2 regions of the Kitasatospora sp. NBC_01250 genome follow, and region 2 is predicted to be linked to the other one. Evidence: riboswitches for the same ligand, from Rfam matches in the RefSeq annotation. Region 2 holds a riboswitch; the other holds the start of a gene.
What was found. Region 2 has a riboswitch for glycine ahead of gcvT (glycine cleavage system aminomethyltransferase GcvT). Riboswitches for the same ligand answer to the same signal wherever they lie in the genome.
Positions count from the first base shown of each region.

Region 1 (6,887 bases), 1.7 Mb from region 2:
GGTCGGCGTAGCGCAGGCCGGTGTCGATCTCCTCGCGCAGCTCCTCGAAGACGTGGCCACTGAGCCGGTGCGGGGCGATGTTGACCTCGATGTTGAACTTGCCCAGCTCGGTCTGGAAGTCGGCGGAGCCGATCGCCGCGAGCACCTGCTCGTTGCTCATCAGCGGCAGGCCCTGCTCGTCGGCCAGGTTCAGCTCGATCTCCAGGCCCAGGACGGCCCTGGGCCGGTCGAACCGGCCCTCGCGCAGCATCCGGTCCAGCGCCTCCTGACAGGACTGCAGTTTGCGTCGGTACTGCTGTCGGTCCGCCAGGTCGGCCCGGGTCGCGATGACCTTCTCCCCCACGGATACCCCCTTCGGCCGGTGCCACCGTGCCCAGCATCATGGTGCCCAGCATCATGCCCAGCCGGAAGATCGATACCCGATGCGCCCTTATGCCTTGCGCCACAAGGGAACTGACGGCTTCTCACCTGTGTTTCCCGACTTGCCGGGCACGACAGAAGGTGATAAACAGGTCACCCTGCGCACTTGTTCGAGTAGGCTTCGCGCTGCACGCCGCCCCGACCCTTGGCCGAGGCGGCTCCCTCGCTTGCCGCGTGGCCCCCTCGCGCGCTCAGCCCCGCGATCACGCCCAACCGGACCCGGCTCTGTCGCGCCACGCCGGTATGCCGCTTTCGCACGCCGATCTCGCACGGAGAGGCGACCCGCCATGACCTTGCAAACGCCCCAGCCCCCGCCGAGCGCCCTGCGCGCCGTCCTGGCCGCCCTGAACTCCCAAGCCGCCCTGCGGCAGGCCGGGGCCGCCGCGCTGCGCAGTCCCACCGGGCCGCTGCAGCCCTCCCATCCCCTGGCGGTTCACCAGCTGCCGCCCGCGACGGCGACGGCGCGCGCGCTGGCGGAGGCCCCGCGCACGGGTTGGCGGTTCCTGATCGAGCACGGCGGCCAAGTGGTGGCGGCGGCCGAGGTGGTGAAGTCGGCCGAGGGCCACAGCTTCGCGCACTTCGCGGCGGGACCCTATCTCGACTCCACCATGCGGGCACTGGCTCAGGCCCGACACCTGGTGCAGTCGCTGCGCACCAGCCACCAGGCGCGGCTGCTCTCGATGCCCGGGCACTACGCCACCGCACTGTGGCTGCACGGCATCGACGCCGCGCCGGAGGAGGACCTGCTGATCCCGCTGGCCCCGGCCCCGCTCGGGGTGGCCGCGCACCGCGCCCATCCAGCGGGCGACCTGCTCGCGCTGCTCGCCCGCCCGAGTGCCGCGGCGCCGGTGCGGCCGGCCGCGCCCGCTCCGTTGGCCGCGGCGGTGCCCGCCCTCTGACCCCACCCGTTCGGACTACCTCGCAGCCACCCGGTCGAGTCATGGCCGGGTGGCCCGTTTTTGCGCCGCCGCCCGGTTCGACCATCTGAATGGGTGATCTCTGCCCTGGAGTTGTGGCGCATGTCACCAAACAGCTGCGGGACGGCCTCCGGATGCCGACACTGGGAACTGCGTGGAAGGACCACCTGTCCTACCCACAGAAGCGCCGACTCACACCTGGGCCGGCGGGACAGGATCCGACCACCGTCAACGGCGTTCCGGGGTTCGTGGGGCCACAGGGCCCGGGCCGGCACCGCTGAGGGGGGCGGGATCGTGAGTGAAGCGGGGTACAACGATGTGCCAGCACCGACCTGAGTGTCCGTCGGCCGAGTCGGCCGACCGTGAGGCGGCGGTTCCGGTCGCCCGCCACCCCGAGCAGGGCTGGAGCCTGCTCTGCAACGGGGTCCTGCTGTTCGAGGACACCGGTGAGCTGCTGCCGGACGGCCGGGTGATCGCGCCGCACCGTTCGCGGCTGGTCGCCGCCTGACAGCCCACCCGGACGGGTTGCGGCCCCGGCCCACCGGGGCCCGGACGTGACGAGGTCCCCTGCGGAACCTGCCGCAGGGGACCTCGTCACGCGCGCGGCCGGGGCCGGCCCACCGGGGCCGACCGCCGGCTCATCCCGCTCAGGAGCCGTACTCGTCCAGCGGCGGGCAGGAGCAGACCAGGTGCCGGTCGCCGTAGGCGCCGTCGATCCGGCTCACCGGCGGCCAGTACTTGTCCGCCGGGTTCACGCCCGCCGGGAAGACCGCCTCCTGGCGGCTGTAGCCGTGCGCCCAGTCGCCGGCCAGCGTGGCGGCGGTGTGCGGGGCGTTGCGGAGCGGGTTGTCGTCCGCGGCCCAGGTGCCCGAGCCGACCTTGTCGATCTCGGCCCGGATCTCGATCATCGCGGCGCAGAACCGGTCGATCTCGTGCAGGTCCTCGGACTCGGTAGGCTCGATCATCAGCGTGCCGGCCACCGGGAAGGACATGGTCGGGGCGTGGAAGCCGTAGTCGATCAGGCGCTTGGCGATGTCGTCCACGCTCACCCCCGTCTCCTTGGTGAGCGGGCGCAGGTCGATGATGCACTCGTGCGCGACCAGGCCGCCGGGGCCGGTGTAGAGCACCGGGAAGTGCGGGGCCAGCCGCTTGGCGATGTAGTTGGCGTTCAGCACCGCGACCTGGGTGGCGCGCTTGAGGCCCTCGCCGCCCATCAGCCGCACGTACGCCCAGGAGATCGGCAGGATCGCCGCCGAGCCCCAGGGCGCGGCCGAGATCGGGCCGACACCGGTGGCCGGACCGGCCTCGCTCTGCAGCGGGTGGTTGGGCAGGTACGGCGCCAGGTGCGCGCGCACCGCGACCGGGCCGACGCCCGGGCCGCCGCCGCCGTGCGGGATGCAGAAGGTCTTGTGCAGGTTCAGGTGCGAGACGTCCGCACCGAACTTGCCCGGCTTGGCCAGGCCGACCAGCGCGTTGAGGTTGGCGCCGTCCACGTAGACCTGGCCGCCGGCCTCGTGCACCAGGGCGCAGATGTCGGTGATCTGGGTCTCGAAGACGCCGTGGGTGGACGGGTAGGTGACCATCAGCACGGCGAGCTGCTCGCGGTGCTGCTCGATCTTGGCCTTCAGGTCCTCGACGTCCACGTCGCCGTCGGTCAGCGTCTTGACGACGACCACCCGCATGCCGGCCATCACGGCGGAGGCGGCGTTGGTGCCGTGCGCCGAGGCCGGGATCAGGCAGACGTCGCGCTGGGTGTCGCCGTTCGCGTGGTGGTAGGCGCGCACCGCGAGCAGACCGGCCAGCTCGCCCTGGGAGCCGGCGTTCGGCTGGATCGAGACGGCGTCGTAGCCGGTGACCTCGACCAGCTGCTGCTCCAGCTGGCGGATCAGGGTCAGGTAGCCCTGGGCCTGGTCGATCGGGGCGAAGGGGTGCAGCTGGCCGAACTCCGGCCAGGTGACCGCCTCCATCTCGGTGGTGGCGTTGAGCTTCATGGTGCAGGAGCCGAGCGGGATCATGCCGCGGTCCAGCGCGTAGTCCCGGTCCGAGAGGCGGCGCAGGTAGCGCAGCATCGCGGTCTCCGAGCGGTGGCTGTGGAAGACCGGGTGGGTGAGGTACTCGTCCTCGCGCAGCAGGTCGGCCGGGAGCGTCTCGGCGACCGAGTCCGCGTCCACGCCCGCGACGCCGAAGGCGGCCCAGACGGCGGCCAGGTGCTCGCGGGTGGTGGTCTCGTCGCAGGAGATCGAGACGGTGTCGGCGTCCACCTGGTAGAGGTTGATGCCCGCCTCGCGCGCGGTGGCGAGCACCGCGGCGGCACGGCCCGGGACCTTGGCGGTCACGGTGTCGAAGAACGCCTCGTGGGCGAGCTCGACGCCGCCGGCCCGCAGGCCCGCGGCCAGCGCGGCGGCGTAGCGGTGGGTGCGGCGGGCGATGTCGGCCAGGCCGTCGGGGCCGTGGTAGACGGCGTACATCGAGGCCATCACGGCGAGCAGCACCTGGGCGGTGCAGATGTTGCTGGTGGCCTTCTCGCGGCGGATGTGCTGCTCACGGGTCTGCAGCGCCAGCCGGTAGGCGCGGTGGCCGTCGGCGTCCACCGAGACGCCGACCAGGCGGCCGGGCAGCGAGCGGGCGTACTCGGCGCGCACCGACAGGTAGCCGGCGTGCGGGCCGCCGAAGCCCATAGGGACGCCGAAGCGCTGCGAGGTGCCGCAGGCGATGTCGGCGCCGAGCGCGCCGGGCGACTTGAGCAGGGTGAGCGCCAGCAGGTCGGCGGCGACCGCGACGATCGCGCCGAGCCCGTGCGCCTGCTCGATCACGGCGGCCAGGTCGCGCACCGCGCCGGAGGCGCCGGGGTACTGCAGCAGCACGCCGAAGACGCCGCCCTCGGCGATGTCGGCCGGGATGCCCTCGGACAGGTCGGCGACGACGACCTCGACGCCGGTGGGCAGCGCGCGGGTGCGGATCACCGCGAGGGTCTGCGGCAGGGTGTCGGCGTCGACCAGGAAGACGCCGCCCTTGACCTTGGTGACCCGGCGGGCCAGCGCCATCGCCTCGGCGGCCGCGGTGCCCTCGTCGAGCAGCGAGGAGCCGGAGGTGGGCAGGCCGGTCAGGTCGGAGACCAGGGTCTGGAAGTTGAGCAGCGCCTCCAGGCGGCCCTGCGAGATCTCCGGCTGGTACGGGGTGTAGGCGGTGTACCAGGCCGGGTTCTCCATGACGTTGCGCAGGATCACCGGCGGGGTGAAGGTGCCGTAGTAGCCCAGCCCGATCATCGGGGTGAGCACCTGGTTCTGCCGGGCCAGCTCGCGCAGTTCGGCCAGTACCTGGGCCTCGCTGCGGCCGGCCGGCAGGTCCAGGCCGGTGATGCTGCGGATCGCCTCGGGGACCGCGGCGGCGGAGAGCTCGTCCAGCGAGCCGTAGCCGACCTGGGCCAGCATCTTCTCCTGGGCGGCGGCGTCGGGGCCGATGTGGCGGGACTCGAAGGGGCTGGCGGTTTCGAGCTCGGCGAGGGTGGCGGAGCTGCGGGGGCGACCGGCGGTCGGCTGGGCAGTCATGGTGGTCGAGGCCTCCTGGTCACGGACCGGCGGGGGCACGCACGCCGCGGGCCCGCGCCGCTGTGGAGAGCGGATGGACCTGGACGGGCGAGCCCGACAGGCCTCCCCCTCTGTCATCGGGACCTGAGAGCTTCGCCCGCACGGAGCTGACGCCCCGCCGGCTTGCACCGTCGGTGAGGGTGGTGCCCGCCGGCTCCCTCGCCCGCGGCCCTGCCCTGCTTTCCAGAGTGACCTATCCCACACGGTACGGATGCCTGAGAGATTCCGGGGAGGGTTTGCTCCTTCGGCGCCCCAGTCCCCTCTGTTCCGAAGGGTGGGGACTCTCCCGAGCGGGTTCGGCGGTCGCGCCCAGGGTACCAGCGCGGGCCTGTCGGACGACCGTGCAGGTGAGCGAATGTGCTCGCCCACTTGGCGCAGTCCGCGCACGGACGGCGGCGCTTGGCTCGCCGTCATCCGATCCGTGCCTTTTGGTGTGAATCGCAGGCAGCAGCCACAGGAGGAAGAGGAAAGCGTGCAGACCGACATCGATCCCCGAGACCTGATCGGGCACAAGGCCGTCGACCGCAACGGCGACAAGATCGGCACGGTGGACGAGGTCTACCTCGACGACGCCACGGGCGAGCCCGAGTGGGCCGCCGTGCGCACCGGGATCTTCGGCCGGGACGCGTTCGTCCCGCTGACCACGAGCGAGTTCTCCGGCGAGGAGCTGCGCGTGCCCTACGACAAGTCCCTGATCAAGGAGTCGCCGGACTTCGGCGTCGGTCAGCACCTCTCGCCCGCCCAGGAGCTGCAGCTCTACCGCTACTACGGCCTGGACTCCCCCGGCACCGGCCGCACGACCGAGCGCGCCACCACCACGAACGGCTCGCCGGACCTGGACTTCGGGGTGGCCGCCGCCCCCGTGGCAGCCGCTGCGGCCCGCACCAACGGCTCGGCCGAGGCGGGCGCGGGCCAGCCGACCACCCAGCTGCCCCGGGCCCAGGGTGCCGCGCAGTCGGCGCCGGCCACCATCGGACTGGACAAGCCGGTCGAGCCGCCGCCGAGCCCCACCCCCGACCCGGTGCGCACCGCGCCCAAGACCGGCGCCGACCACGGCCCGGCCACCAACGCGCCGCCCGGGCCGGTGGAGCTGACGCTGCGCGAGGAGCGCCTGGAGATCGTCAACGAGTGGCACGTGCTGGGCACCGCCAGTCTGCGCAAGTACGTGGTGGCCGAGCCGGTGGAGCGCCGGATCGAGGTGGTGCGCGAACGGGTCCGGGTGGAGCGGGTACCGGTCAGCGATGCGGAGCGGGCCACCCTCACCGCGCAGGAGATCGCCGAGGCGGTCGAGGAGGTGACGCTGCGCGAGGAGCGTCCGACGGTGCGCAAGTACGTGGCTCCGCTCGAACGGGTGCGCCTGGTGGTCGAGCGGTACACCGAGGAGAAGGTGATCCGCGACGAGCTGCGCCGTGAGCAGGTGGAGATCCACGACAGCACCGCCGCCACGCCCGGGCACACCCCGATGCCCGCGCCGCAGCAGGCGGGCACCCCCACCGGCCTCGTCGGCTGACCCCCGGCGGCCCGGCCGAACCGGCCCGATCGAACCGGCCCGGACCCGCTCGCGCGGGTCCGGGCCGTCGGCCTCGACAAAGCTTCAGCGGTAGATATTTGACAGAGTGAAGCACTTTCGGCATGGTTACTTCAGTTCATTGACTATCGCTGGCTTGAAGCAGCTGGAAAGCCGCTCAGCCCGTTTCTGAAGGAGCCACCGTGAGTGAGGCAGTCAAGCCCACCGCCTCGGCCGCGAAACCGAGCAGTGCCCGGGTACTGCCCGCCCTGATCCTGGCGATGCTGGCCTACAGCGTCATCCAGACCGCGGTCGTGCCGATCCTGCCGTCGCTGGCCCTGGAGCTGAAGGTCTCGGGCTCCAACATCACCTGGCTGATGACCGCCAACCTGCTCTCGGCGGCCGTCCTGACCCCGCTGCTGGGCCGCTTCGGCGACCTGCGGGGCCGCAAGCCGA
Region 1 covers NZ_CP108476.1:7,507,561-7,514,447, reverse strand. The annotation lists gene OG500_RS31850 (glutamate-cysteine ligase family protein) at 1-343, opposite strand, end outside; gene OG500_RS31845 (hypothetical protein) at 708-1,319, shown strand; gene OG500_RS31840 (DUF5999 family protein) at 1,654-1,845, shown strand; gene gcvP (aminomethyl-transferring glycine dehydrogenase) at 1,985-4,885, opposite strand; glycine riboswitch at 5,118-5,223, opposite strand; gene OG500_RS31830 (PRC and DUF2382 domain-containing protein) at 5,397-6,434, shown strand; gene OG500_RS31825 (MFS transporter) at 6,635-6,887, shown strand, end outside.
Region 1: another riboswitch for glycine. It lies ahead of gcvP (aminomethyl-transferring glycine dehydrogenase); the one in region 2 lies ahead of gcvT (glycine cleavage system aminomethyltransferase GcvT).

Region 2 (6,887 bases):
CAGCCGGACGGCGAAAGGTCAGCGCCCGGGCCAGGGCTGCTGCGGCCACCCCGACTGCGGCGGCAGCGAACCGCCGTACGGCGCCTGCGGATAGGCGGCCTGCGGGTAGGTCGGATACGGTGCGGGCGCCACCTGCGGGTAGGGCGCCGGAGTCGCCTCACGGTGGTAGAACGGCCGGCTGTTGGCGCGCATCCACAGCGCCACCGGGTCGAACTCGTCGCTCATCGCGACCGTGGAGACCGCGAGGCCGGGCGGCGCCTGCGCGATCGCGCGCTGCATCAGCGCCCGCACCGCCTCCACCGCCGGCGGCGAAGTGTCGTACAGCTCAAGCCCGATGGCCAGGTACGCCTCGCCCACCACTGGCCGCACCCAGGCCCGGCGCAGCGCCCGTACCGGACGCACCGAGGGCGCCTGCTGCTCCAGCAGCGCGTAGAACCGCTCGGTGCCCGGCAGCTGGGGATCGGACAGCTGCAGCGGACCGGCCGGCAGCCGGTCCAGCCCGGCCGCCACCCGGCGCAGGTCGGCCCAGGGCACGCCGACCCCGCCGCCGGGCGCGTGCGGGTTGAGCCACAGCCCCCAGCGGGTGCGGTAGAGCGCGGCGGCGATCTCCCGCCCGGAGATCACCTCGTGGGCGCGCGCCCAGCCGCTGGAGGCCAGTTGACCGGGCGAGGTGACGGCCGGCGCGTAGCCGTGACCGCCGATGTCCATGTTCCCGTACTGGGCGTCCGGGCTGCCGGGGGTGCCGTGCCAGAGCAGCATCCAGACCCGGCCCGCGGCGAGCTCGCTCAGCAGCTGCTCGTACGCCGCGAAGCGGTCCGGGGCGACCTCGCCCAGGGCCCGCTCCAGGGCGCCCGGGTCCGCACCGGGGGCCGGGCCCCACGGCCCCGCTCCACCGCCCGCCGCTCCCGTCGTCACCGGTACCCACTCCTGTCCATGCCGCCGCCCTCGCCACGGTCCGGCCCACCCACGGCCTGGCCCATCCACGCTCCGGGCGCCACCCTACGGGGCCCGGCCGACACCCGTCATGCCGACGCCCTGGGTGGCACCGCGGTGCGCTCGCGTCGAGGCCCGAGCCCGCTCAGCCCCGTACGTAGAAGGGTGCTACCCGGTACAGGAGCCAATCCACCACCGGGTCGGCCGCCAGGTCCAGCAGCACCATGTGCACCCCGCCGGGCAGCGGCGCGGCCCCCAGCGCCCGCCCCAGCGCGGCGTTGACCTCCACCGGGTCGGCGGGCGCGGCCGGGTCGAGCTGCACGCCCACGAAGAGCACGGTCGGCTCGCCCTCCACCGAGGCCAGCGCCCGTCGGGCCGTCAGCACGCCGCCCAGCGCCGCGAGCTCGGCGCACACGGCCTGCAGGAACACCATCGGCTCCTCGCCCGGCTCCGGCTCTCGCAGCGCGACCCGGGCGCCCTCGGGCATCCCCGCGCCCGCCCCGGTGCTCTCCCAGCGCCCCTCGCGCGGTCCGCGCCGCAACTCGGCGACTCCCGCGGGCGGCACCGGGATGCCCACCGGCGCCTGCGGGTTGACCGCGATGCCGATGCCCAGCGGCAGGCCGCGGGCGAAGTCCCAGGCCGGCGCGACCGCGCAGGACAGTCCCGGGGCGTGCCGCAGGAACTGCTCCTCGGAGGAGAAGACCGGCACGTAGGGCGCACCCGCCAGCTCGATGGTCGGCAGGTCGAGAGCGGCACCGGCCGGGTCGGCGCCGACGGGCAGTGGGATCCAGACCTGGCTGCGGGCCAGCACCTCGATCACCCGGGGCGTGGCACCGGGGTCGCCGATGGCCGCGCTGAGCACCCGCTCCAGCTCGTTGGCCGGCCAGCCGCTGCCGACCGGCGCCCGACCGGGCTCGGTCCACCCCGTCGCCGTCGCGGCGTACCCCTCTGATTCCATCCGCCCCTGCCCCGCTTGTGACCCGGACCGTCTGGCACAAGCGCTTGTCACGCAGTGCGTCCGGTCGAAGCGTACCGAGACGGCCCCCTCTCCCGCCGGGCGGACGGACATGCCATGATGTCCGCGTACTCCACAGGACCCAACTTCATACTGGCCGCTCGAACCCGCGCGGGAGAGCCCGGAGGTGCCCCTGTCGGCACGGACCGGCGCCGAAGGAGCAAGTCCTCCCCGGAATCTCTCAGGCACCCCTACCGCGTAGGCGAGGCGAATCTGGAAAGCGGAACACGGCCGTGCCGTGCGCCCACCCACGGTGCAAGCCGCGTCATCCTTGGTGCGGTGAAGCTCTCAGGTTGTGACGACAGACGGGGAGACTCCACCCCACCCTGCCCGCACCCAGCTTCGGGAGTCTCACCATGTCCCCCCGTCTGACCGCGCTCGACGCGCTGCACCGTGCCCTGGGCGCGACCATGACCGACTTCGCCGGCTGGGACATGCCGCTGCGCTACGGCAGCGAGCGCGAGGAGCACCTCGCGGTCCGCACCAAGGCCGGGCTCTTCGACCTCTCGCACATGGGCGAGATCACCGTCTCGGGCCCGCAGGCCGGCGAGCTGCTGGACCACGCGCTGGTCGGCTTCATCTCCGCGCTCGGCGTGCTGCGCGCCCGCTACACGATGATCTGCCGCGAGGACGGCGGCATCCTGGACGACCTGATCGTCTACCGGACCGCCGAGAACGAGTACATGGTGGTCGCCAACGCCTCCAACGCCCAGGTGGTGCTGGACGCGCTGACCGAGCGCGCGGCCGGCTTCGACGCCGTGGTGCGCGACGACCGCGACGCCTACGCGCTGCTCGCCGTCCAGGGCCCCGAGGCGAACGCGATCCTCTCCTCGGTGACCGACGCCGACCTGCCGGGCCTGAAGTACTACGCCCTGCTGCCCGCGACGGTGGCCGGCCAGCAGGTCTGGCTGGCCCGCACCGGCTACACCGGCGAGGACGGCTTCGAGATCTTCTGCGCCCCCGCCGACGCCGAGCACCTGTGGCAGGCGCTGACCGAGGCCGGCGCCCCGCACGGTCTGGTCCCGGCCGGCCTGTCCTGCCGCGACACGCTGCGCCTGGAGGCGGGCATGCCGCTCTACGGGCACGAGCTGGACACCTCGCTGACCCCCTTCGACGCGGGCCTGGGCCGGGTGGTGCGCTTCGACAAGACCACCAACGGCGGCGAGTTCGTCGGCCGCAAGGCGCTGGAGGCCGCCGCCGCGCAGGCCGAGGTCAACCCCCCGCGCAAGCTGGTCGGCCTGGTCTCCGAGGGCAAGCGGGTGCCGCGCGCCGAGTACGCGGTGGTCTCCGCCGAAGGCGCGGTGATCGGCCGGATCACCTCCGGCTCCCCCTCCCCCACGCTCGGCAAGCCGATCGCCATCGCGTACCTGGACGCCGCCTTCGCGGCGCCCGGCACGGCCGTCGCGGTGGACGTGCGCGGCAAGCACGAGCCGGTCGAGGTCGTCGCGCTGCCGTTCTACAAGCGCGCCCGCTGAGCCCGGCGGACCCGGCCCCTCCCGCTGAAAGTCCACTGAGCGGACTTTCGACCGTCCGCTCGGCGGACCGTTCCCTCGTTCCCGCTTCCCATCCTGGAGAATGACCACCATGAGCAACCCGCAGCACCTGCAGTACAGCAAGGAGCACGAGTGGCTGACCGCCGCCGACGCGGACGGCGTGTCGACCGTCGGGATCACCGAGTACGCGGCCACCGCCCTCGGTGACATCGTCTACGTGCAGCTGCCCGCGGTCGGCGACACCGTCACCGCCGGGGAGACCTGTGGGGAGCTCGAGTCCACCAAGTCGGTCAGCGACCTGTACTCCCCCGCCACCGGTGAGGTGACCGAGGTCAACGAGGCCCTGGCCGACGAGCCCGCCCTGGTGAACTCCGCCGCCTTCGAGGGTGGCTGGCTCTTCAAGCTCAAGGTCTCCGAGGCCCCCGCGGACCTGCTGGACGCCGACGGCTACGCCGAGTTCACCAAGTCCTGACCGGAACGCCGGCCGGGCCGCCCGGCCGGCCTCCGATCCACCCGGCGGGCGGCCGCAGCGCGGCGGCCGTCCGCACCAGGTTCCCCTCGCCCGCCACCCGCCGCCACCCTTGCCACGGCGCGCTGCGCGCGGCAGCCCCCTTTCACGGGAAGACGCCACCATGACGGTTCTCAACCAGTCCCTGCACGCACTCGACCCCGAGATCGCCGCCGCGGTCGACGCCGAGCTGCACCGCCAGCAGTCCACCCTCGAGATGATCGCTTCCGAGAACTTCGCCCCGGTGGCGGTCATGGAGGCCCAGGGCTCGGTCCTCACCAACAAGTACGCCGAGGGCTACCCCGGCCGCCGCTACTACGGCGGCTGCGAGCACGTCGACGTGGTCGAGCAGATCGCCATCGACCGGGTCAAGGCGCTGTTCGGCGCCGAGGCCGCCAACGTGCAGCCGCACTCCGGCGCGCAGGCGAACGCCGCCGCGATGTTCGCGCTGATCCAGCCGGGCGACACCATCCTGGGCCTGAACCTGGCCCACGGCGGTCACCTGACCCACGGCATGAAGATCAACTTCTCCGGCAAGCTCTACAACGTGGTGGCCTACCACGTGGACGAGCAGACCAACCTGGTCGACATGGAGGAGGTCGAGCGCCTGGCCAAGGAGCACCAGCCCAAGCTGATCATCGCCGGCTGGTCCGCCTACCCGCGCCAGCTCGACTTCGCCGAGTTCCGCCGGATCGCCGACGAGGTCGGTGCGCTGCTCATGGTGGACATGGCCCACTTCGCCGGCCTGGTGGCCGCGGGCCTGCACCCCTCCCCGGTGCCGTACGCGGACGTGGTCACCACCACCACCCACAAGACCCTGGGCGGCCCGCGCGGCGGTGTGATCCTCTCCAAGGCCGAGTGGGCCAAGAAGATCAACTCCGCGGTCTTCCCCGGCCAGCAGGGCGGCCCGCTGGAGCACGTGATCGCCGGCAAGGCGGTCGCCTTCAAGGTCGCCGCCTCCCCGGAGTTCAAGGAGCGCCAGGAGCGCACCCTGGAGGGCGCCAAGATCCTGGCCGCCCGACTGCTCCAGGAGGACGCCAAGGCGGCCGGCGTCTCGGTGCTGTCCGGCGGCACCGACGTCCACCTCGTCCTGGTGGACCTGCGCAACAGCGAGCTGAACGGCCAGGACGCCGAGGACCGCCTGCACGAGGTCGGCATCACGGTCAACCGCAACGCCGTCCCGAACGACCCGCGTCCCCCGATGGTCACCTCGGGCCTGCGGATCGGCACCCCGGCGCTGGCCACCCGCGGCTTCCAGGCCGAGGACTTCCGCGAGGTCGCCGACATCATCGCCGAGGCGCTGCTGCCGACCTTCGACGCGGACCGGTCCACCGCCCTCAAGGCCCGGGTCACCGCCCTGGCCGAGAAGTACCCGCTCTACCCCGAGCTGTAAGGCAGCACCCTCGGGCGTGGTCGGCGTCACCCCTGCCGACCGCACCCGGGCCCCGGGGCACCGCGCACACTGGAATGGTGAGCCGGTGCCCCGTCTCATGCACCGCCCTTCTCTCTCCACGAGAACCAGACAAGGACGTCCCCCCGTGGCCATCAGCGTCTTCGACCTCTTCTCCATCGGCATCGGCCCCTCCAGTTCGCACACGGTCGGCCCGATGCGCGCGGCCCGGATGTTCGCCCGCCGGCTGCGCTCCGAGGGCCTGCTGGAGCAGGTCACCACGGTGAAGGCCGAGCTGTTCGGCTCGCTCGGCGCCACCGGCCACGGCCACGGCACCCCCAAGGCCGTCCTGCTCGGTCTGGAGGGCAACTCGCCGCGCACGGTCGACGTCGCCAAGGCCGACCTGGACGTGGCCCGGATCAACGAGGCCAAGCGGCTGAGCCTGCTCGGGACCCACTCGATCGCCTTCGACCCGGACCTCCAGCTGGTCCTGCACCGCCGCCGCTCGCTGCCGTACCACGCCAACGGCATGACCCTGGTGGCGCACGACGCGGCCGGCACCGAGCTGCTCGCCAAGACCTACTACTCGGTCGGCGGCGGCTTCGTGGTGGACGAGGACGCGATCGGCGCGGACCGGGTGGTCCCGGACGACACCGTGCTGCGCTACCCCTTCCGCACCGGCGAGGAGCTGCTGCGGCACACCCGGGAGACCGGACTGTCCATCTCCGGCCTGATGCTGGAGAACGAGAAGGCCTGGCGCACCGAGGAGGAGATCCGGACCGGTCTGCTGGAGATCTGGGGCGTGATGAAGGAGTGCGTGAGCGCGGGCATGTCCCGCGAGGGCATCCTGCCCGGCGGCCTCAAGGTCCGCCGGCGCGCCGCCGCCGGTGCCCGGGCGCTGCGCGCCGAGGGCATAGGCCCGGCGAACGCGATGGAGTGGGTCACCCTCTACGCGATGGCGGTCAACGAGGAGAACGCCAGCGGCCAGCGGGTGGTCACCGCCCCCACCAACGGCGCGGCCGGCATCATCCCCGCCGTCCTGCACTACTTCCAGAACTTCGTCCAGGGTGCCGACGACGAGGGCATCGTCCGCTTCCTGCTCGCCGCCGGCGCGATCGGCATGCTCTTCAAGGAGAACGCCTCGATCTCCGGCGCCGAGGTCGGCTGCCAGGGCGAGGTCGGCTCCGCCTGCTCGATGGCCGCCGGCGGCCTCGCCGAGGTGCTCGGCGGCTCCCCCGAGCAGGTCGAGAACGCCGCCGAGATCGGCATCGAGCACAACCTCGGCCTCACCTGCGACCCGGTCGGCGGCCTGGTCCAGATCCCCTGCATCGAGCGCAACGGCATGGCCTCGGTCAAGGCCGTCACCGCCGCCCGGATGGCCCTGCGCGGCGACGGCCGCCACCACGTCTCCCTCGACAAGGCGATCAAGACCATGAAGGAGACCGGGGCGGACATGAAGGTCAAGTACAAGGAGACCTCGCGCGGCGGCCTCGCGGTCAACGTCATCGAGTGCTGAGCACCACTGCCTGACAAGGCCCGCCCGGCCGG
Region 2 covers NZ_CP108476.1:5,850,966-5,857,852, reverse strand. The annotation lists gene OG500_RS24750 (enhanced serine sensitivity protein SseB C-terminal domain-containing protein) at 19-915, opposite strand; gene OG500_RS24745 (enhanced serine sensitivity protein SseB C-terminal domain-containing protein) at 1,079-1,891, opposite strand; glycine riboswitch at 2,051-2,155, shown strand; gene gcvT (glycine cleavage system aminomethyltransferase GcvT) at 2,305-3,423, shown strand; gene gcvH (glycine cleavage system protein GcvH) at 3,533-3,913, shown strand; gene glyA (serine hydroxymethyltransferase) at 4,074-5,342, shown strand; gene OG500_RS24725 (L-serine ammonia-lyase) at 5,488-6,855, shown strand.